3 regions of the Mesorhizobium sp. RIZ17 genome follow, and region 3 is predicted to be linked to each of the others. Evidence: riboswitches for the same ligand, from Rfam matches in the RefSeq annotation. Region 3 holds a riboswitch; each other region holds the start of a gene.
The links. Region 3 has a riboswitch for thiamine pyrophosphate ahead of thiC (phosphomethylpyrimidine synthase ThiC). Riboswitches for the same ligand answer to the same signal wherever they lie in the genome.
Positions count from the first base shown of each region.

Region 1: linked by a shared signal. The riboswitch ahead of WDX12_RS23100 (YkoF family thiamine/hydroxymethylpyrimidine-binding protein) and the one ahead of thiC (phosphomethylpyrimidine synthase ThiC) in region 3 are both predicted to bind thiamine pyrophosphate.
Region 2: linked by a shared signal. The riboswitch ahead of thiB (thiamine ABC transporter substrate binding subunit) and the one ahead of thiC (phosphomethylpyrimidine synthase ThiC) in region 3 are both predicted to bind thiamine pyrophosphate.

Region 1 is NZ_CP147861.1:4,779,453-4,786,431, forward strand. It holds gene WDX12_RS23070 (DUF982 domain-containing protein) at 1-84, opposite strand, end outside; gene WDX12_RS23075 (DUF1236 domain-containing protein) at 344-643, shown strand; gene WDX12_RS23080 (hypothetical protein) at 770-979, shown strand; gene WDX12_RS23085 (DUF2934 domain-containing protein) at 1,089-1,334, shown strand; gene WDX12_RS23090 (hypothetical protein) at 1,595-1,804, opposite strand; gene WDX12_RS23095 (hypothetical protein) at 2,008-2,352, opposite strand; TPP riboswitch at 2,561-2,673, shown strand; gene WDX12_RS23100 (YkoF family thiamine/hydroxymethylpyrimidine-binding protein) at 2,664-3,272, shown strand; gene WDX12_RS23105 (ABC transporter permease) at 3,392-4,186, shown strand; gene WDX12_RS23110 (ABC transporter ATP-binding protein) at 4,183-4,956, shown strand; gene WDX12_RS23115 (ABC transporter substrate-binding protein) at 4,953-5,966, shown strand; gene WDX12_RS23120 (DUF2167 domain-containing protein) at 6,553-6,979, opposite strand, start outside.
Region 2 is NZ_CP147861.1:1,352,768-1,359,746, reverse strand. It holds gene WDX12_RS06705 (ABC-F family ATP-binding cassette domain-containing protein) at 1-1,506, opposite strand, end outside; gene WDX12_RS06700 (thiamine diphosphokinase) at 1,516-2,160, opposite strand; TPP riboswitch at 2,299-2,404, shown strand; gene thiB (thiamine ABC transporter substrate binding subunit) at 2,448-3,458, shown strand; gene thiP (thiamine/thiamine pyrophosphate ABC transporter permease) at 3,683-5,305, shown strand; gene thiQ (thiamine ABC transporter ATP-binding protein) at 5,302-6,090, shown strand; gene WDX12_RS06680 (M48 family metalloprotease) at 6,244-6,979, shown strand, end outside.
Region 3 is NZ_CP147861.1:2,953,131-2,960,109, forward strand. It holds gene WDX12_RS14260 (thiazole synthase) at 1-562, opposite strand, end outside; gene thiS (sulfur carrier protein ThiS) at 564-761, opposite strand; gene thiO (glycine oxidase ThiO) at 730-1,731, opposite strand; gene thiC (phosphomethylpyrimidine synthase ThiC) at 1,728-3,563, opposite strand; TPP riboswitch at 3,669-3,785, opposite strand; gene queE (7-carboxy-7-deazaguanine synthase QueE) at 4,057-4,794, opposite strand; gene queD (6-carboxytetrahydropterin synthase QueD) at 4,791-5,147, opposite strand; gene queC (7-cyano-7-deazaguanine synthase QueC) at 5,147-5,845, opposite strand; gene WDX12_RS14295 (hypothetical protein) at 6,491-6,643, opposite strand; gene WDX12_RS14300 (Fic family protein) at 6,574-6,849, opposite strand.

The DNA of each region.
Region 1 (6,979 bases), 1.8 Mb from region 3:
CGATGGCCATTCCTTGAGAAAGTTCTGCATCGCGGTGAGCGAGGCGATCTCGCGCTTGAAGCCGGCGCCGACGGCGATGGTCACCGGAGCCCGAAGTTCTATGTCGCTTCTGATGGAACCTTCTCGCATAACGACGGCACCCCATGGATTTCAAAGTCTTGGGCAGTTTCAAAGCCTTCCAATGCGGAGCCGATGCGAAGGTTCCGCCAAATCAATTAGTCATCGCTGACGGAACAACACCTTGCCGGCGACGTTTGCCCCTGGAGCTCCCATGTTCGACCTGCCGATGTTTCCGCTCCCGCGGAGGCAAGGCGGAGCTCGCCAACGCAACAGGAGAGAAACGATGAAAACCATCCTCATTCCAGCTGTCGCCGGCCTGGCTCTGATGGCCGGCATCGGCATCGCGGCCGCGGACGAGGTGATCGTCACGCCCGAGCAGCAGACCGTGGTCAAGGAATATGTCCACAAGCATCCGATTGCCTCGGTCAATGTGCTTGGCCTCGAGCTGGGCGTTGGCTCGACCGTGCCTGACACCGTCGAGCTGCAGCAGGTTCCGGACGTCAAGTATCGCTATGCGGTCGTCAACGACCACACGGTGCTGATCGACCCCGGCACGCGCCGCGTCATCCAGGTGATTCAATAACGCTTGGTCTGAATGAGCCCGATCCTCCCGCCGAAGCATCGGGGAAGGATCGGGCTCTTCTCGCATCCGGATATGAGGCCTAAACTAGACAGCGGTTTGGGAGGCAGCGAAGAAGGAGTCGTTGCCATGCATCATCCACACGTCGAATCGCCAAGTATCGCCGCCATGGTTGACAAGCTGCTAGCGGAGCACAGAACTGGCCTGCTGTCGATGAAAGAGGCAATTTCCCTGCTGCGGCAGCGCACGGGGACGGATCGCTCTGATGCGGATTTAGCCGGATTGATTACAAAGAAGGCAGCGTATCTAGGCGTCGCCGTCATCACCGACGGACACTGAGCGAAATTTGCCGTGCCAGTCGCTCGCTCACGCGCGATACCGAAGACGCCGCGGGAAAATTCGGCTAATGTTCGCGCCGGGGAACGGTCCCAACCTTTAGGAGGCGACAGTGACGGACGACAGGCACGAACGCATTCGCCAGCGCGCGCACGAGATCTGGGAGCAAGCCGGCCGGCCGGAAGGTGCGCATATGGAGCATTGGGACCAGGCGGCGGCCGAGGTCGATGCTGCGAGCAAGCCAAAGGCGAAGACCCCGAAGAAGGCCGCCGCCGACAAGCCGAAAGCCGCCAAAGCGGAGAAGCCGGCCAAGGTGCCCGCCAAGGCGAAAGCGACCAAGCCCAAAGCCAAGGCCTGAGCCATTTTGGCGGCCGGTCGCCGCCAAGCCTCATTTGGTCCGTCGGAAGGTGAGGCTATGTCACGCCCTCCGATAATTCTGGGCCGCCCGCACCCAACTGGGGCAATGCCGGCTGTGTCAATGCCTTCGTCATCACCGGCGCAGCGGTGCTGAGCGAAGGCTTCGCCCATGGTGGCCGGCTGACCGGCACGCTCGGTACCGCCTTCGCCGGCAGCCAGGTCGGCGGCAATGCGGGGCTGCAGTTCAGCTGGTAGGGGAAGCTACCGGGTCCCTTGCTTTCCGGCGTATCGCGCGACCGCGCAGAGGAAGGCAAGCGCTGCCATGTCGCAGGCAGCGCGTGACGGCGACGGACCCTTCGCGAAAAGGACCGCGTCGGCAACCGGGACCGTTAGACCGTGCTTCCGGGCGAATGAGATGACTTCGTAGGGCTGATCGTCGGGCTGCATGCCGATGTCGATGCGCTGATCCATCAAAACGAGTTCCTCCCTGGTATGCGGCTTTACCCTCCTGCGCCTGCGGAGAATTAACGCCCGGCCGCTCGCCCGCGTCCACCAATTGGCGATTGTGTGAAACGATGCATTTCCGGGAGCACGGCCAAGAGTTGCAGCGGCTGGCGGAGAGGGCGCGATGCGGCGGGCTTCTTGCTTCTTCCACAGGGAAGATGGCGCTTCACTCACCAGGCATCGCTCGACCTGGCAAACCTCATCCCCGCCGCGATCATCGCGCTTTCGCATTCGCTGATCAGCCTGAGGTTCTGCAGATACCGCGCCACCGTCTCCGGGAGCCAGGCGGCGCAAGCTTCGATATAGGCGCGGCCGTGCACCAGCGTGCCGGTGGAAAGCCGCTCATCCTTCTCGGCGATCACTTTCAGATATTGCCGAATGAAGCGGATGTCGTCGGCGATGTCCTGGCTCGCCATGCGCCAGGCACCGGCGAGGCGTTCGCGCTCGGCGAGCGGCAGTGGCGAGAGCAAAGGGCGGGAGAGGTCGGCGAAAGCGGCATGGTTCGCGGTGTTCAAGCAAATCCCCTCAAAGGAAGGGAGGTATCGTACTTTATGTACGAAAAGTAATCAAGCGAGATTCGTACAGTTTGAACGATATAGCAGTTATAAGAAATCCGCGAAAATCTTATAACCACCGGCATCTCCCATAGGGAGATGGGGCGCCTGGCCAACTGACACCGTAAAAAAAACCGCTTTCCCAGCACTGCAAACAATGCTTTAACCCCGCCATCCACAGGGGTGCTCCGTACGGTCGGGGCTGAGATGGCGGCGGCAAGCCTCCGGACCCTAAAGCTGATCTGGATAATACCAGCGGAGCGAGGCGGGCCATGTTTTCCGGCGCACAGATTTCCCTTTATCCCATGACCGACGATTTCGTCGGCGTCATCCTTGGCGCGCTCGGCGCGCTCGATCCTTACCGCGACAGGTTGAGGATCGAGACCGATGACATCTCGACGCTGCTGGTTGGGCCGCCCGAAGTGCTGTTCCCCGCCATGCGCGACCTGTTTGTAGCGGCGGCCAGAAGCGGCAGGCATTGCGTGCTGTCGGCCGCCGTCTCGCGCGGCTGCCCCGGCGAACCGGACGACCCGATCTGCCGCTCCGACGAGATCGGCGGCCCGGCGATCCCGCTCGACGAACGCAAGCGCGCGGCGCTCCGCGCCGTCGAGACGACGCCTTCGACCGACCAGCCGGTGGCGGCGCAATTCTCGCTCTACGTGATGGGCACCGGCGGCCACATGGACGAGATCTATGGCTGCATCGACTTCCTGAAGCAGTCCGGCGTGTTCGAACGCTCTAAGCATTTCTGCACCAAGCTGCGCGGTGACGCCGGCGCGGTGTTCGCCACGCTGAACGAGGCGTTCTGCCGCTTCGGCCCCGGCGCTGGCCATGTGACGCTCGACATAACGATTTCGGCGAACAGCCCGACCGCGGTTTGAGCGCACGCAAAGCGCCGTCGAGGGACGTCATGGCTGTCGAATTAGATTCCACACCGCAAGAGGCGTTTGGCGAAAGCCAAGACGACAGCCAATCTCCCCCGTTGCGGGGGAGATTGGCTGTGGCATCCGCCTTCGCCAAATTAGCTCCCGTCATATTTTCGTTGACCCTCCTCCTCACCGCCTGGGAGCTCTACGCTCGCCTGGGCGGCATCGCTCCCACCATGCTCCCAGCGCCCTCGCGGGTGCTGGCGCAAGCCTGGGAGAACCGCGCGGCACTGGCCGACAACACACTGCCCACCATCCGCGCCACGCTGGCGGGCTTTGCCTGCTCGCTCGCCGCCGCCTTCATCCTCTCGGCGCTGGTCGACTTCTTGGCTCCGCTGCGCCGCGCGCTGTTCCCGCTGTTGATCGCCAGCCAGACCTTGCCGCTGGTGGCGATCGCGCCGCTGGTGGTGCTGTGGTTCGGCTTCGGGCTGCTGCCGAAGATCCTGCTCGTGGCGCTGGTCACCTTCTTCCCGATGATGGTGGCGCTGGTCGAGGGCTATGCCGCCACGAGTCCGGAAATCAGCCAGATGCTAGCCGCCATGGGAGCAGGGCGCTGGCGCATTTTTTGGCTCGCCCGGTTGCCGTTGGCGCTGCCCTATTTCTTCGCCGGGCTGCGCATCTCAATCACCTATGCCGTGGTGGGCGCCATCTTCGCCGAATATGCGGGCGCCGCGAAGGGGCTGGGCATCTACATGCTCAGCGCCAAGAACAATTTCCGCCCCGACCTGGTGCTCGCCGCCGTCGCGGTCAGCTCGGCACTGACGCTGGCACTCTTCGGTCTTGCCGTGCTCGTCCAGCGTCTTGCGATGCCTTGGGAGAGGGCTGAGCGAGACGGTAACCACGAATCTTCCGGGAAGGGCCGGCCATGACAAGGCTCGAGCTCCGCAACGTGCAAAAAAGCTTCGGCGCGCTTAAGGTTCTGGCCGGCGTTTCGCTGCATGTTGCTGCGGGCGAGTTCGTCTCGATCCTCGGGCCATCTGGGGCCGGCAAGTCGACATTGTTCCAGTTGCTCACCGGCGCAATCCCGGGCGAGGGCGAGATGCGCTTCGACGGCGCGCCGCTCGATGGCGCCCGCTTCGCCTTCATGCCGCAGCGTGACGCGCTGATGCCGTGGCGGCGCGTCATCGACAATGCGACGCTGGGGCTCGAAGTGCAGGGCATGAAGCGCCGGGCCGCGCGGCGACGCGTGGCGCCTTTGTTCGCCGAGTTCGGCCTTGTCGGCTTCGAACATGCCTGGCCGGCCGAGCTGTCTGGCGGCATGCGCCAGCGCGCCGCGCTCCTGCGCACCGTCGTGCAGCAACGCGACATGCTGTTGCTTGACGAGCCGTTCGGCGCGCTCGATGCGCTGACCCGCGCGGCCATGCAGCGCTGGCTGGAGACGATGTGGCGAAACCATCGCTGGACGGCGCTGCTGATCACCCATGACGTGCGCGAAGCTGTGCTTCTGTCCGACCGAATCTATGTGCTGTCGGCGCGGCCCGCGCGCGTGGTGCGCGAAGTGGCCGTGCCGCTGCCGCGCCCGCGCACCGAGAGCGCGGCACTTGCCCGCGAGACTGCGGCGATCGAGGCCGGCATCCTCGACACGCTGCTTGGCCAGCCCGATTCGAATTTCCGACCATGCGATGGAGAATTGAAATGACCGACCTGACCCGCCGCCAGGCGCTGTTTCTGGCCGCCGGCCTGCCCTTTGCCGGAGCCATCACGCCAGCCCGTGCCGCCGCCCTGCAAAAAATCACCGTCGCGCTCGACTGGACCGTCAACACCAACCACATCGGCCTGTTTGTCGCCCGCGACAAAGGCTTTTACCGCGATGCGGGCCTGGACGTTGAAATCCTGCCCTATGGCGATACGGGTTCGGGCACGCTGGTTGCCAACCGTGTCGCCGATTTCGGCATTTCCGGTTCGCTCGGCTTGTTCACGCAAAAGAGCGCCGGCGCCGACCTGAAGGCTGTCTATGCCGTTGTCCAGTCGGAGACCGGTCGTGTCGTCTTCAACGCCGATCGCTCCGCGATCAAAAGCCCGAAAAACCTCGACGGCCTGACTTATGGCGGCTTCGGCAGCGCCTGGGAAAACACGCTGCTGCAGACCATCATCCGCCACGACGGCGGCAAAGGCGATTTCTCGACCGTGACGCTGGGAACGTCCGCCTACGAGGCCTTGGCCAACGGCGCGGTCGATTTCACGCTGGAAGTCTCGACATGGGAAGGTGTCGAGGCGGAACTGAAGGGTCTCAAGCAACGCACCTTCCGCTACGCCGATTACGGCGTGCCGGACGAGCACACCACGCTGATCGTCTCCAGCAATGCTTTTCTCGCGGCCAATCCAAAGGCCGCCGCGGCCTTCGTGCAGGCGACGCGGCGTGGCTATGCATTCGCAGTCGATCAGGCAAAGGATGCAGGCGACCTGTTGATCGCCGCCAACAAGGACACGCTCACCAACGCCGCGCTGATCCAAGCCTCGCTGAAGGCGCTGAACGACGGCCACTTCCTGAAGGGCGCTAACGGCGCCATCGGCACCATGGACAAAGCCAAGATGGAAGCGATGGGCGGGTATTTGTTCGCCTCGGGAATACTGCTCGACGGCAACGGCAAGGCGCTCGCCATGCGGCCAGACTTTTCCGCCTATTTCAGCGATGAATTCCTGGGATAGGGTTGAAGCCCCAGGAAGGCCGTCGGGCCTGACCAGCCGCGCCTGGGCACGCGCTGACGGGTTCGACCAGCCGTGCCGGCGTCATGCAATCGAGGGATGAAGCCTTTGAAGGCCGGCACTAGAGCAATTCCAGGAAAAGTGCGTAGCGGTTTTCCGTCCGGAATTGCGTAAAAACAAAGACTTAGAGCGGTTCGGCGATTCCGTGAAGCGCTGAACCGCTCTAGCTTGCTGTTGTGCATGGCACTCGAAGCCCTTGCACTCTTGAGCGCCGGTTTTGGAGTAGCTGCCCCACTCCTTTGTCAGGTTGCCAGTCGGCCGGCCCTCTCATCGCCCGCTGCCCACGCCTCGCGCAGCAGGCCTTTTCACGGAAAATGTGGTGGCGGCCCGGCGCCGTCGCTGTTGGGGTATGAACGGGAGGCGCCGAGCCTAACCGGCAACGGGTAAGGGACACCGCGTTGCCGGCTAAGAATGGATTATGCGTAATCGCTAATATGCGAAGCATGCGATCGAACGAAAAATGCAGACTTTCGCGCCTGGCTCGGGCGAATCCAGTGGGAATTTCGGGTAACCGTCGCGCGTCCGTGCCTTAGCTGTCCGCCTTCTTCCTGCGGCTGAACAACCGTCTCAGCCAGACCAGCGGCAGAAGCAGGATGAAGGCGCCCTTTTTCAACACCACCAGGGCGAGCGCGATGAGCCCTGCGCTGGCGGCGCCGCCATATTTGACGCCGAGCATGGTCGCCAGCACGCCCAGCGCGCCGTAGCCGGCGATCTTGTCGCCGCTGGAAAAATCAAAATAGGCCGCGCCGGCCTGCGGCTTGTAGGCGGCGGCCGACGCCGCGACGATCTTCTGCACGTCGTCGCTTGTCACGTTGCCGTTCACCGGCACGATCTTCATCGGAACATAGCCTTGCCGGTCGAAGATCGACATCGATATGTTGATCGTCCTCTCGCCGCCCCAGCTCAGGATGTTGGCGTAGTAGAGAATGTTCTTGGCCTTGTCGATTTGCGGATAG
Region 2 (6,979 bases), 1.6 Mb from region 3:
GCGATCCTCCAGCTTGGAACCGCCGCGCTGCGCCAGCATGTCGGAATAGCCGCCGGCATATTCGATCCAGCGGCCGTTGCCGTCCGGCGCGATCACGCTGGTGACGGTGCGGTCGAGAAAGTCGCGGTCGTGGCTGACCAGGATCACGGTGCCGGCAAAGCCCGCGACCAGTTCCTGCAGCAGTTCCAGCGTCTCCATGTCGAGATCGTTGGTCGGCTCGTCGAGCACCAGCAAGTTCGCCGGCCGTGCCAAGACCCGGGCCAGCAGCAGCCGCGCGCGCTCGCCGCCGGAAAGCTCGCGCACCGGCGTGCGCGCCTGCTCCGGTTTGAACAAGAAGTCCTTCATGTAGGAAACGACATGGCGCTGCTCGCCATTGATGACGAGGTTCTCGCCGCGCCCGTCGGTCAGGTAATGCGCCAGCGTCTCGGCCGGGTCGACGGCCTCGCGCTTCTGGTCGAGCGTCGCGATCTCGAGATTGACGCCGAGGCGCACGGTGCCGGCGTCCGGCGCCAGCTCGCCGGTCAGCATCTTCAAAAGCGTCGTCTTGCCGGCGCCGTTCGGGCCGACCAGGCCGACGCGGTCGCCACGCTGGATGCGGGTCGAGAAACCCTTGATCACGGTGAGGTCGCCAAAGCTCTTGTCGATGGCCTTGGCCTCGATCACCAGCTTGCCGGATTCGGCCGCGTCGCTCGCCACCATGGTCGCTGTCCCCTCGGCGCCGCGGTGGCTGCGGAAACGCTGGCGCATGGTCTGCAACTCGCCGAGGCGGCGCATGTTGCGCTTGCGCCTGGCGGTCACGCCGTAGCGCAGCCAGTGCTCCTCGCGCACGATCTGGCGGCCGAGCTTGTGCTGCTCGCGTTCCTCCTCTTCCAACACCTGGTCGCGCCATTCCTCGAAATGGGCGAAACCCTTGTCCAGTCGCCGCGTCTGGCCGCGGTCGAGCCAGACGGTGGCGCGCGTAACGCGCTCGAGAAAGCGGCGGTCGTGCGAGATCAGGATGACGGCCGAGGAAGTTCGGGCAAGCTCCTCTTCCAGCCATTCGATGACTGAAAGATCGAGATGGTTGGTCGGTTCGTCGAGCAGCAGGATGTCGGGTTCGGGCGCCATCACGCGGGCAAGGGCGGCGCGGCGCGCCTCGCCGCCGGAAAGGTCGTTCGGCCGCTCCTCGCCGGTCAGCCCGAGATGTTCCATCAGATAGGTCGCGCGATGCGGATCGTCGGCCGGACCGAGGCCCGCCTCGACATAGGCGCGCACGTCGGCGAAGCCGTCCATGTCGGGCATCTGCGGCAGATAGCGGACCGTGGCCGAGGGCTGGCGGAACACTTCGCCGTCCTGCGGCTCGATCATTCCGGCTGCGATCTTGAGCAGGGTCGACTTGCCCGAGCCGTTGCGGCCGACCAATGCGATCTTCTCGCCGGCGGATGCGCTGAGCGCCGCGCCGTCCAGCAGCGGAGTGCCGCCGAAGGTCAGTTTAATGCCGTCGAGGTTGAGAAGTGGCGGCGCCATCTGGAAATGTCAGCTTTCAGGAAGAGGGTAGGGGTGGGCCAGAAGCAGCGCGCGGCCACGCTCCAGCGCGATGCCAAGCTGCCCTTTGACCTCGTTTGATATAGTGAGCGAGGAGCCGAACGCCACCTCGACGCGGTCGAGCGGCCATTTGGCGCCCGTGACCGTCAGGCCGGACAGATCGGAGAAGCCGAGCACCGAAAACAAGGTGCCGTCGGCATAGTCGAAACCGGCGCTGCCCGGCAGGACGGGGACGCCTTCCTGCGCCCCGCTGGTCAGCAGTATCGTCGTACCCGCTTCGGCGAGCCGAAGCCCGAGCGCCAGATGCAGGAAGGCATGGTCGGCGCGCTTGCCGCCGAAGGCTCCGGCCAGCACCAGGCTGGTGGCGCCGCGCTGGAGCGCTTCGGCTATGGCGAGCTCGCCATCGGTCATGTCCTTCTCGGCCGGGAATACCTTGCGCGGAACGGCGGCTAGGTCCTTTGGGAGGTTCGCCGGCACCGAGTCGAAATCGCCGACCCAGATCTCCGGCAGCAGTCCGAGCATGCGTGCATGGCCGATGCCGGCGTCGGCGGCGATGACGCGCGAACCCTCGATCTGGCGTTCGAGCCGGGGCGTGCGGATAAGCTCGCCGCCAAGCAGGATGGTGAATGTGCCCATGGCCGTCGCCCTTACCAGCCCTCCAAGCGAAACGGAAGCCGGATGGCCCCAGGTTCGGTTGCGAGCCTGCTGCCGGGGAACATTAGCTGCCCGGCAAACTTCCGCTTGCGCGCCGCTTCGGCCGGGCCTATCTGTCGAAACGCTCTAACGGGGTGCCGGACGTGATCCGGCTGAGAGGCGATCAAGCCAACCCGCTGAACCTGATCCGGTTTGTACCGGCGGAGGGATTAGACGTTTCGGACCATCCGACGCCTCAATTCCTTGTCACTCGAACGAAGGAGGCGCCGATGCGCGCGATATTGTCACGTCTGATACTGGCAACAGGCTTAGTTTCGCTGCTGGCGGGCGTTGCGCCCGCCGAGGCGAAGGACAAGCTCACCGTCTACACCTATGAAAGCTTCACCGCCGACTGGGGTCCCGGTCCCGCGGTGAAGAAGGAATTCGAGGCCGAATGCGGCTGCGATCTCGAATTCGTCTCGGTGGCGGATGGCGTTGCCTTGCTCAACCGGGTCAAGCTGGAAGGCGCCGGCACCAAGGCCGATATCGTGCTTGGCCTCGACACCAACCTGACGGCGGACGCCAAGGCGAGCGGCCTGTTCGCGCCGCATGGCGAAGTCTCCGGCATCAATGTGCCCGGCGGCTGGAGCGACGACACGTTCGTGCCCTTCGACTATGGCTATTTCGCCGTCGTCTATGACACGGAGAAGCTAAAAATCCCGCCGAAGAGCCTGAAGGAGCTGGTCGAGGGTACCGGCACGGACAAGATCGTCATCCAGGATCCGCGCACCTCGACGCCCGGCCTCGGGCTGCTTCTGTGGGTGAAATCGGTCTATGGCGACAAGGCGCCGGAAGCCTGGGCCAAGCTCAAGCCGAAGGTCCTGACGGTGACGCCCGGCTGGAGCGAGGCCTACGGCCTGTTCACCAAGGGCGAGGCGCCGATGGTGCTGTCCTACACCACATCGCCGGCCTACCACATGGTGGCCGAGAACACCGAGCGCTACCAGGCAGCCTCCTTCGAGGAAGGCGAGTACCTGCAGATCGAGGTGGCCGGCATCACCACGACGGGGGCGAAGAACCCGCTGGCGCAAAAGTTCATCGCCTTCATGACCGGGCCGAAATTCCAGGACATCATCCCGGAAACCAACTGGATGTTCCCGGCGGGCAAGACCGACAAGCCGCTCAACCCGGCCTTCGACAAACTGGTCAAGCCGACCAAGACCTTGCTGTTCAGCCCGGAGGAAGTCGCCGCCAACCGCAAGGCCTGGGTGGATGAGTGGCTGGCTGTGATGAGCAAGTAGATTTTCGATGCTTGCGCCAAGGCCCCCCTCTCTGTCCTGCCGGACATCTCCCCCTCAAGGGGGGAGTTTGGCAGCTTTGGCGCCTTGCTCAATCCTGCGGCATTGGAGATTGGCGAAAGCCCGCGTGACGTCTGATCTCCCCCCTAGAGGGGGAGATGGCCGGCAGGCCAGAGAGGGGCGCGAAGGAACGCGGCGCCCGCTAGCTCGAACCCAAAGGGTGCAGCGTGCAACCCACGCCGCGCCCTGACTCCCGCATCACCGCCGGCATTGCCGCACTCGCGGCCATCGCCATCCTCATCGGCGGCGCTTTCGCCGGCCTCGCCCTCGAAGGCATGCAGGATCTCTCCGGCGCTGCCGCCGCCTTCGACGGCTATCTCCTGCGCGTCGCCCGCTTCACGCTCTGGCAAGCGGCTCTGTCGACGCTCTTATCGGTCGCGCCGGCGCTGCTGGTCGCGCGCGCCCTGTCGCGACATCCGGCCTTTCCCGGCCGTCGACTGATCCTGCAGCTGTTTACCGTGCCGCTGGCCTTGCCGGCGATCGTCGCCGCGCTCGGTATCCTGGCGCTCTATGGTCGCGCCGGGTACTTTGCCGGCGCTTTCGCCAGGCTCGGCGGCGGGGATTGGCCGGGGATCTACGGCCTCTCCGGCATCCTGGTCGCGCATGTCTTCTTCAACCTGCCGCTGGCCACGCGCCTCTTCCTCGAGGCGCTGGGCACCATTCCCGCCGACCAGTGGCGGCTGGCGAGCCAGCTCGGCATGGGCGCCCGGCCGGCCTTCCGGCTGATCGAATGGCCGGTGCTGCGCGCGGCCCTGCCGGGGATTGCCGGGCTGGTCTTCATGCTCTGCATCACCTCCTTCACCATCATATTGACGCTGGGCGGCGGTCCGGCCGCGACGACGCTGGAGGTCGCCATCTACCAGGCGCTGCGCTTCGATTTCGATCCCGCGCGCGCCGTGGTGCTGACGCTGCTGCAGATCGCACTCACCTTCGTCGTGGTCGTCGCGCTCACGCGGCTGGGCGCCAACACGGTCGGCGACGCTAACCTGCCGGTGGTATCGCGCCGCTACCTTTCGGTGGGCCGGATCGAAAGTGTGCTGAACGTCGGCCTCATCGTGCTTGCCCTGCTGTTCGTCGCCGGACCGATGCTTGCGACCGTGCTTTCAGGCTTTCAGGCCGATCTCGGCCGGCTGGCGGGTGAAGCGGCGGTGCGCCGCGCGACGCTGACCAGCGCGGGCCTCGCTTTGCTTGCGGCGCTGCTCAGCGTGACGTTGTCGCTGGCGCTGATCGCGGCGCGGCGCGCGCTGGCCCTGCGGCGCCGGGCGGGCGGCGCCATGGGCCTGCTCGAACACGCCGCCGACACCGGTGCCGGCTTCGTGCTCGTCGTGCCTCCGATCGTGCTTGGCGCAGGCTGGTTCCTGGCGCTGCGCCACGTCACCGATGTCTTTGCCGTCGCGCCGGTCATGGTCGTCGCCGTCAACGCGGTGATGGCGATGCCCTTTGCCATCCGCGCCATTCGTCCCGCCTATGACGCGGCGAGCGAGCGCCACGAGCGCCTTTGCGTGGCGCTCGGCATATCCGGCTGGACCAGGCTCAGCCTGATCGACTGGCCGTCGCTCAGACGGCCCCTGGCCACCGGCTTCGCCTTCGCCATGGCGCTGTCGCTCGGCGATCTCGGCGTGATCGCGCTGTTCGGCAGCGATTCCGTGCAGACCTTGCCCTATCTGCTTTTGGCGCGCATGGGCAGCTACCGGACAGCCGACGCCGCGGGACTTGCCTTGCTGCTCGGCCTGGTCTGCCTGATGCTGGTGTTTGCCGCCGATTGGCTGGGGCGGGAAGGAAAGTCATGACGACGACCATTGACGGCACCGCCGCGCAAAAGGGCCTCACCGTCGCGCTGGATGGCGTCTCGTTCAGCTATGGCGAGGCCTCCTTCCGCTTCGACGCCGAATTCGCTGCCGGCAGGATCACCGCCGTCATGGGGCCGAGCGGCTCCGGCAAGTCGACGCTGCTCAATCTGATAGCCGGCTTCGAAACGCCCGATGCGGGCAAGGTGCTGATCGGCGGCATCGATATCGGCGACGCACCGCCTTCGGCGCGGCCGGTGTCGATGGTGTTTCAGGAAAACAACTTGTTTGCCCATCTTACCGTCGAAGCCAATGTCGGGCTCGGCCGCTCGCCGTCGCTCAAACTCGGCGACGTCGATCGCGCCGCCGTCACCACGGCGCTGGCGCGGGTCGGCCTTGCCGGCAAGGAAAAGCGGCTGCCACGCGAGCTTTCCGGCGGCGAGCGGCAGCGCGTGGCACTGGCGAGGGTGCTGCTGCGCGACCGGCCCGTCTTGCTGCTCGACGAACCTTTCGCGTCGCTCGGCCCGGCGCTGCGCGACGACATGCTCGACCTTATGGCCGGCATCCATGCCGAGCGCGAAATGACGGTGCTGTTCGTCACCCATCAGCCGGAGGACGCGCGCCGCATCGGCCAGGACGTGGCATTTCTCGACGAAGGCATGATCGCGGCGACCGGGCCGGCGGACGATTTCTTCGATCGGTCTGGACCGGACGCCTTCCGGCGCTATATCGGCAATCGAGGCAGCACCGTTGCCGGATCACAACACATTGCCCGGAAGCGGACATAATTTACGGCCAAACCGGCAACGGGCGATCCGGCGTTTGCTTGCCTTGTCCGGGGGAGTGTGGCTAGGTCCGGCCATGCTGGTCCGGCGGGGCCGTGATTTGCCGAAAGATTTCGAAAGGAAGCCGATCTGTCGACCGGCGCTGAGAAGGTTTGGATGAGGCCGCTGGCACGCTTTTTCGCGTTGGCGGGCGTTGCCGTGGCGCTGGCCAGCTGCCAGATGTTCACGCCGCCGGACGTGCAGGAAAGCGGCTTCCAGCCTTCCGACAAGCCGATCACCGTCGACAATGTGGTCGCCAACGCCAAGCTCGCCGAAATGGCGAAAGCGCAGCATCCGCGCATTCTCGCCACTTATGGCGGCGAATATTCCGATCCCAGGCTCGAGCGCATGGTTGCCAAGGTCGTCGGCAATCTCACCGTGGTGTCGGCCAACCCGACCCAGACCTATCGCATCACCATCCTCAACTCGCCCAACGTCAACGCCTTCGCGCTGCCGGGCGGTTATCTCTATGTGACGCGCGGCCTGCTGGCGCTGGCCAACGATTCCTCCGAGCTTGCCGCCGTCATCGCGCATGAGATGGGCCACGTCACCGCGAATCATGGCTTGCAGCGGCAGCAGCTCGAGGCCGAGGAGGGCCTGGCGACCAAGGTGGTTTCCGATGTGCTCGGCGACAGCCCGACCGCCAAGGCGGCGCTCATCCGCGGCAAGCTTCGGCTCGCGCAATTCTCGCGCAACCAGGAGCTGCAGGCCGACGCCATCGGCATCAAGTCGATCGGCGAGGCGGGCTACGATCCCTATGCCGCCGGCCGCTTCCTGCAGTCGATGTCGGCCTATACCGATTTCCGCTCGGTGAGCGGCGCAACCGACGCCAGCCTCGACTTCCTGGCGACGC
Region 3 (6,979 bases):
GTCCGAGCCCTGCATCCACAATCAGCGGGAGGCCAGGGAAGTGCCCGCGCATCGAGCGCAGCGCCATGATGTTGACCGGCCCGAGCGCGGAACCGATCGGTGCGCACCACGGCATCAAGACCTTGCAGCCCGCCTCCAGCAGCCGCTCGGCAACGACAAGGTCGTCGGTGGTATAGGGGAAGACATTAAAACCGTCCTCGCACAGGATGCGGGCGGCCTCGACCAGGCCGAACACGTCCGGCTGCAGCGTATCGTGGTTGCCGATCACTTCGAGCTTGATCCAGTTGGTGCCGAAGACCTCGCGTGCCATTTTCGCGGTCGTGACGGCTTCCTTGACGGAGTGGCAGCCGGCAGTGTTGGGCAGGATTCTGGCGCCCAGCGAACGGATCAGCGACCAGAATTGTTCGCCGGCCCGACCGCCTGCCATCTCACGGCGCAGCGAGACGGTCACCACCGACGTGCCCGATGCCTTGACCGCATCGGCAAGGATGGCCGGCGAAGGATATTGCGCGGTGCCGAGAAGCAGGCGGGAAGGAAGCGTCGTCCCGAGAAGCTCGAACATGCTAGCCTCCCTGCATCGGCGAAAGGATTTCGATCCGATCGCCGTCGCTCAACCGGAATTCCGCCCGGTTGGCTTTGTGCACGAGGTCGCTGTTGACGGCGGTCGCCAGCCAATCGCCCTCATAGTCGAGCGCGGCAAGCAGCTCGGCCAGGGTGTTGGCGGCAACCTCATGCGCTTCGCCGTTGACCAACAGTTTCATGAGCAAGCTCCTTGGTTCTGTCTTGATTGAAAACCAGGTCGGCAGCCTGGCGCGCCATGGCGGGGGCGAGAAGAAAACCATGGCGATAGAGCCCGTTGATCGCGACGGTTTCTCCGCTCATTTCGACCCGCGGCAGATTGTCGGGAAAGGCTGGACGAACACCGGCGCCGGTCTCGATGATGCCAGCCTCGCCGAAGGCGGGATGGAGGGCATAGGCAGCACCTAGAAGCTCCATCATCGAACGCGCCGTGACCGGTCCGGCGGACTGGCTTTCAACCATCGTCGCGCCGATCATGAACTGCGTGTCGGCACGCGGCACCGCGTAGAGCGGAAAGCGCGGATGAAGCAGCCGGACCGGGCGCGACAGCGAGACATCAGGCGTGTGCAGGATCAGCATCTCGCCCCGAACGCCGCGCAGCCTGTCATCGACGGCGGCCATTCCCGTGCAGTCGATCTGACGATCGAAACCGGAAACATGCCGGGCGTTGGTGCCGAAGTGAAATTCGACACCCATGGCTGCGAGCTTGTCATGAAGTGCAGCCATCGCCTGGCGCGGGTCGAGATGAGCCTCATCGGGGAAGAGCAGTCCGCGGCGGAAGCGGCCGGCGAGGTCGGGTTCTAGGAGCGCAATCTCGTCTTCATCGACGCGGCGATGACCCGACGTGCGGCTGGCAAACCGGTCGAGCTCGCCCGCATCGCGCGGCGCGGCCACGACCAGTGTTCCGGCCCGCGTCACTTGCCCGGGCGTCGCCGTATCCCACCAGTCGGCGGCATCGCGTCCGAGATCGAGCACCGGCTGCTCGGCGCTTTCGCGCTCGCACCATGGCGCCAGCATGCCGCCCGCGAACCACGACGCATTGCCGCCGAGGGCATGTCTTGTCTCGGCAACTGTCACCGCCGCGCCGCGTGTGGCGAGCTCGAAGGCGGCCGTGAGGCCAGCGACGCCGGCCCCTTTGACCAGCACCCTCATGGTCGGTCGTGCGCCTGTGGCATGAGCGGCGCGCCGGTCTCGTCCGCCGGCACATAGAGATCCCCACCTTCGCGGTATTTCGCCGCCATCGCCGCCATGCCCTCTTTCTGTGCCTCGGCGCGGATGTCGTGGGAGATGCGCATGGAGCAGAATTTCGGCCCGCACATCGAGCAGAAATGCGCCAGCTTGTGCGCCTCCTTGGGCAAGGTCTGGTCGTGGAAGGACCGCGCCGTCTCGGGATCGAGCGACAGGTTGAACTGGTCTTCCCAGCGGAACTCGAAGCGCGCGCGGGAAAGGGCATCATCCCTGACTTTCGCCGCCGGATGCCCCTTGGCGAGATCGGCCGCATGCGCCGCGATCCTGTAGGTGATGACGCCAATCTTGACATCGTTGCGATCGGGAAGGCCGAGATGCTCCTTGGGCGTGACGTAGCAGAGCATGGCGGTGCCGAACCAACCGATCATCGCGGCACCGATGCCTGAGGTGATGTGGTCGTAGCCCGGCGCGATGTCGGTCGTCAGCGGTCCAAGCGTATAGAATGGCGCCTCGCCGCAGACGGCGAGTTGCTTGTCCATGTTCTCCTTAATCTTGTGCATCGGCACATGGCCGGGCCCCTCGATCATCACCTGGCAATCCTTCGCCCAGGCGATCTTCGTCAGCTCGCCGAGCGTCTCCAACTCGGCGAATTGCGCCGCGTCGTTGGCATCGGCGATCGAGCCGGGACGAAGGCCGTCGCCAAGCGAGAAGGACACATCATAGGCGCGGCAGATGTCGCAGATTTCCGCGAAGTGCTCGTAGAGAAAGCTTTCCCGGTGATGGTGCAGGCACCATTTGGCCATGATCGAGCCGCCGCGTGAGACGATGCCAGTGACCCGGTCGACGGTTAGCGGGATGTAGTGCAGCCGCACGCCTGCGTGGATGGTGAAATAGTCGACGCCCTGTTCGGCCTGTTCGATCAGCGTGTCGCGGTAGACCTCCCAGGTCAGGTCCTCGGCGATCCCGCCGACCTTCTCGAGCGCCTGGTAAAGCGGCACGGTGCCGATCGGCACCGGCGCATTGCGCACGATCCAGTCGCGGATGTTGTGGATGTTGCGGCCTGTCGACAGGTCCATCACCGTATCGGCGCCCCAGCGGATCGCCCAGACCATCTTTTCGACCTCTTCGGCCATCGAGGATGTGACCGCCGAATTGCCGATATTGGCGTTGATCTTCACCAGGAAATTGCGGCCGATGATCATCGGCTCGCTCTCGGGATGATTGATGTTTGCGGGAATGATCGCCCGTCCGCGCGCCACCTCCTCGCGCACGAATTCCGGCGTGACGAAATCTGGAATCGCCGCGCCGAAGGCCTCGCCGTCGCGCCCAAGCTTGCCGCGCAGGATCTCGCGGCCGAGGTTCTCGCGGATGGCGACGAACTCCATTTCGGGCGTGATGATGCCGGCGCGCGCATAGGCAAGCTGGGTCACCGCCTTGCCTGCCTTGGCCCTGAGCGGCCGGTTGCGAATGGGAAATTCCGGTGTCAGGCGCTCGCCCGTGACGAATCCATTGTCTTCCGGCCGGACATGGCGGCCGTCATAGGCCTCGACATCGCTGCGCGCCGTGATCCATTCGTGGCGAAGCCGGGCAAGGCCCTTGTCGATGCTGGTTTCGACAGTCGGGTCGGTATAGGGGCCTGACGGATCGTAGACGGTGACAGGCGGCTCCCCGGCTGTCGGATGGACGGAGATTTCGCGCATCGGCACTTTGATGTGCGGATGGAGGACGCCAGACTTGTGGATCTTCCGTGAGGCAGGCAGCGGTCCCGTTGAGACGGCTGGGGTTAGGGCATTCATCTTGAGGCTCCTTTGCTCATGCATTGGAGACCCAGTTCTGTGCCGGAAGGATGAAAAGACGCTTTGATCTACCTGCTTGGAAACAGGTCTTCGGGCGTAAACTCCCGCAAAGCGCTTGCACCGTCCCTACGCCAGTATGAACTGGATCAGGTTCAACGGGTCACTGCGCCGCGAAAGCCAACAGTATCTCAGCCCCTTGCCGGGACTCCCCTGGTGAATGCCTCAGGTTGAACGGGCCAGCGCTGCTTTGTCAAGCGCATTTGGCTCGCGGCGGCGATCGGCGACCAATCAAACCCAGCGGAAGCGCGCGCACGTATCGAGAGCAAGTCACGCCTGGAGGAGCGGCGAAGCGCCTACATTAGGCAAGCATGCGGATTCGAAGCCTTTTCCAGTATGGCATTTTCAGGCTTGCCGAACCGACGTTGCATCGCCCAATTGGGCGAGATTGCTATTGATGTCTGTGGGCTCGTCGTCGGCAATCCTTCCGCGTGGGTTAGACGCCCCGTTTATTCCCCCAGAGCAGAACATGGAGCTGCGGCAGTACACGCGCCTCGAACCACCTGTCACGGGTCACCTTTTCGGCCAGCCATTCCATGCGTTTCATCACACCGGCCATGTCGATGGACGCGTCTTCATTACCGGGACGCGGCGGCGTGTGATTGCCGGGCTGCAGATAGACGGGTAATTGCGGGTAGCGCGCCGCCGCGTCTTTGGCATAGGCATAGTCATCATCATCGAAGACGACGAGCTTCAGCGCCATCCGCGGCTTATCCTGTGCCGCCTTCACGCAGGCGTCGAACGCGGCCCAATCTGTCGTCATTTCGCTTGAGGGCGGCTTGGGGCTGAGCACCAGCACGTCGAGATCCGCGAACCATTCCTTAGGCATCGAGCCTTGGGTTTCCAACGCAAAGCGGTAGCCCTCATCATGCCCGCGCTCGATCAGCGGACCAAGCGGCTGGATGGCCGGATTGCCACCCGACAGCGACACCATCACGGGCTGACCGCCGGAAAGCGCAGCGACCTTTTGCCAGACCGCATCGGTTGACATCATCTCCCAATCATGGCGGAAGCGACTGTCCACCGCATGCAGGCTGTCGCACCAGGAACAGCGATAATCGCACCCGCCCGTTCTTACGAACACCGTCGGCAAACCGATCAGCATGCCTTCGCCCTGAATGGTCGGCCCAAAAATCTCGCTGACGCGGATTGCGGGCTGCAACGCGCACGTCATGGTCGGTATTCCGCCCAGGTTTTCGGCGTCTCGCTCACCCGCACGGCGGAGGTTTGTGGTAGCCGCACCTTGCACCAGTCGTGCAAGTGCCTGGCCAGACATTCCGCTGTCACACGGCCATGCCCCAGCACGTCGTTAAGATGCCGATGGTCGAACGTCCCATCGATGTAGTGTTTGAGCGCCGCCAGGTCTTGGTAGTCGCGCACAAAGCCATGTTCGTCCAGTTCTCCACCTGAAAGCTCCACTACGACGATGTAGTTGTGGCCGTGTAGGCGCGCGCACTGATGATCGGATGGCAAGGAGGTGAGCTGATGCGACGCCGAGAAGTGGAACTCTTTGGTAATGCGAAACATCACGCGCTCCTTGTCTGGACAGCGTGCAGCCAGAAGTCCGCGTCCTCATAGTCTGTCGGATCGGCAAAGCCGGCTAGATCGAATGCTTCGCGCCGTTCGACGCATGTCCCGCAGCGACCGCAATGACGTGCGCCGCCCTTGTAGCAGGACCACGTCGCCTCGAACGGTGTGGCGTACTTTGCCCCCTCGCTAACGATGTCAGCCTTCGACATATTCACATAGGGAGCGTAAAGGCGGATATCGGCGTAGCCTGCGAGCGCATGGTTCTGCATCGTCTGAAAGGCGTCGATAAAAGCCGGCCGGCAATCGGGATAGATGAAATGATCTCCGCCATGGACGGCAGTGGCCACCGCATCGGCCTTCTGCGCGGCGGCAACCCCGAAGGCGATAGCCAGCATGATGGCGTTCCTGTTCGGCACCACCGTGATCCTCATGGAGTCTTCGGCATAGTGCCCGTCGGGCACGTCCACACTATCAGTCAGCGCCGAGCCGCTCAGGTTCCGGCCAACATCGCGGATATCGACGATCTGGTGCGGAACACCCAGCCGCTTGGCGCAGATGGCGGCAAAGCCGAGTTCCTTTTTGTGCCTCTGGCCGTAATCGAACGAAAGCAGGCCAATGAGTTTCTGCTCGGTCGCCACCTTGTGAGCGAGCGAAACAGAGTCCAATCCGCCGGAGCAGATGACGAGGGCATTCATGGTTTGAATCCTTGTTTTGACCGGGTAAGGCTGCGACCGGAGATTTCTCTGCGTTCCCACTACTCCACGGAGCCGGTTTTGTGAATGGGGTGGACGCGATTGAGCGCACGTACCTTGTTGTCAGCGTCCCCAAGATGACTTTGCACGCGACTTGTCGCGCATCTTCGACCGCTGGGGGGCTGAGTCCGGCGCTGCGTATGTAGGCGTATAGACGATGCAGAAATCACTGCTGTGGCGCAGCAGCATTCCCGACACACCTTCGGCTTGTCCGGTTTGCCCCAGAACTTGTACGTCCCGAGTTTCGGCGACAACGCAAGGGTCGACCGGCAGTCCAGTGAAAGGCTTCTGCCGCGTGCTTTGCCGTTTTCTGGTCTGCGCATAGATCGCCTCGAGCCGCCGCGCCTCGTCATTGGTCAGAGCTGGGAATTCCTTTCCGAGGGCGCGGCTCGATAGGGGCCACCATTCTGGTTAAGGAAACGGAAGAGCAGATCGATCAGCCGCTCGGGCATTGTCGATAAAGGCATTCACCTATTGCCGGAATTGATCGTAGCGCTGCAGAAAAGCTGTTTCGTCAGGGAGGTACCGTTCGATCGTCCGCCGAGCGCAGGCAAAAAGAAATTCGGCGTGCGGGGTTGCATCGAAGTGTCAGTAGAAATCCGCGGTGTCATTCAGCACCCGGACGTTGAATTGCGGCGGCGGTTCCCGTTCGACCAATGGCAGAAGGCGCTTCAAATTGCTCTCCAGCACGCGCCTGTACTCGTCGATCTGGTCCAGGATCGCGGCCGAGACGGGAAACACCACTCCCGGCGATTGAAGCGGTGCATGGCAAGGACGTGGTGGATCAGGTAGCGGTGAATGCGGCCGTTTCCGTCCTCGAACGGATGGATGTAGACAAAGCCGAAGGCGAAGATTGCGGCGGCGACGACTGCATCAAGGTTTTGCGCTGGGCTTGATCGAACGCAATTCCAGAAACAACTTTCTGAAGGCGTCGCAAGGCAAGGCATTGTCGGCGCTGATCGTCGCCCCAGCTGATCCAAGCATCGGTTCCTGCTTGGGTCTAGCGCCCTAGGCGACGTCCTAGCGCCCTAGGCGACGCCATGGTCGGCGAGCGCTCTGGCTGACCTTAATCCAAAT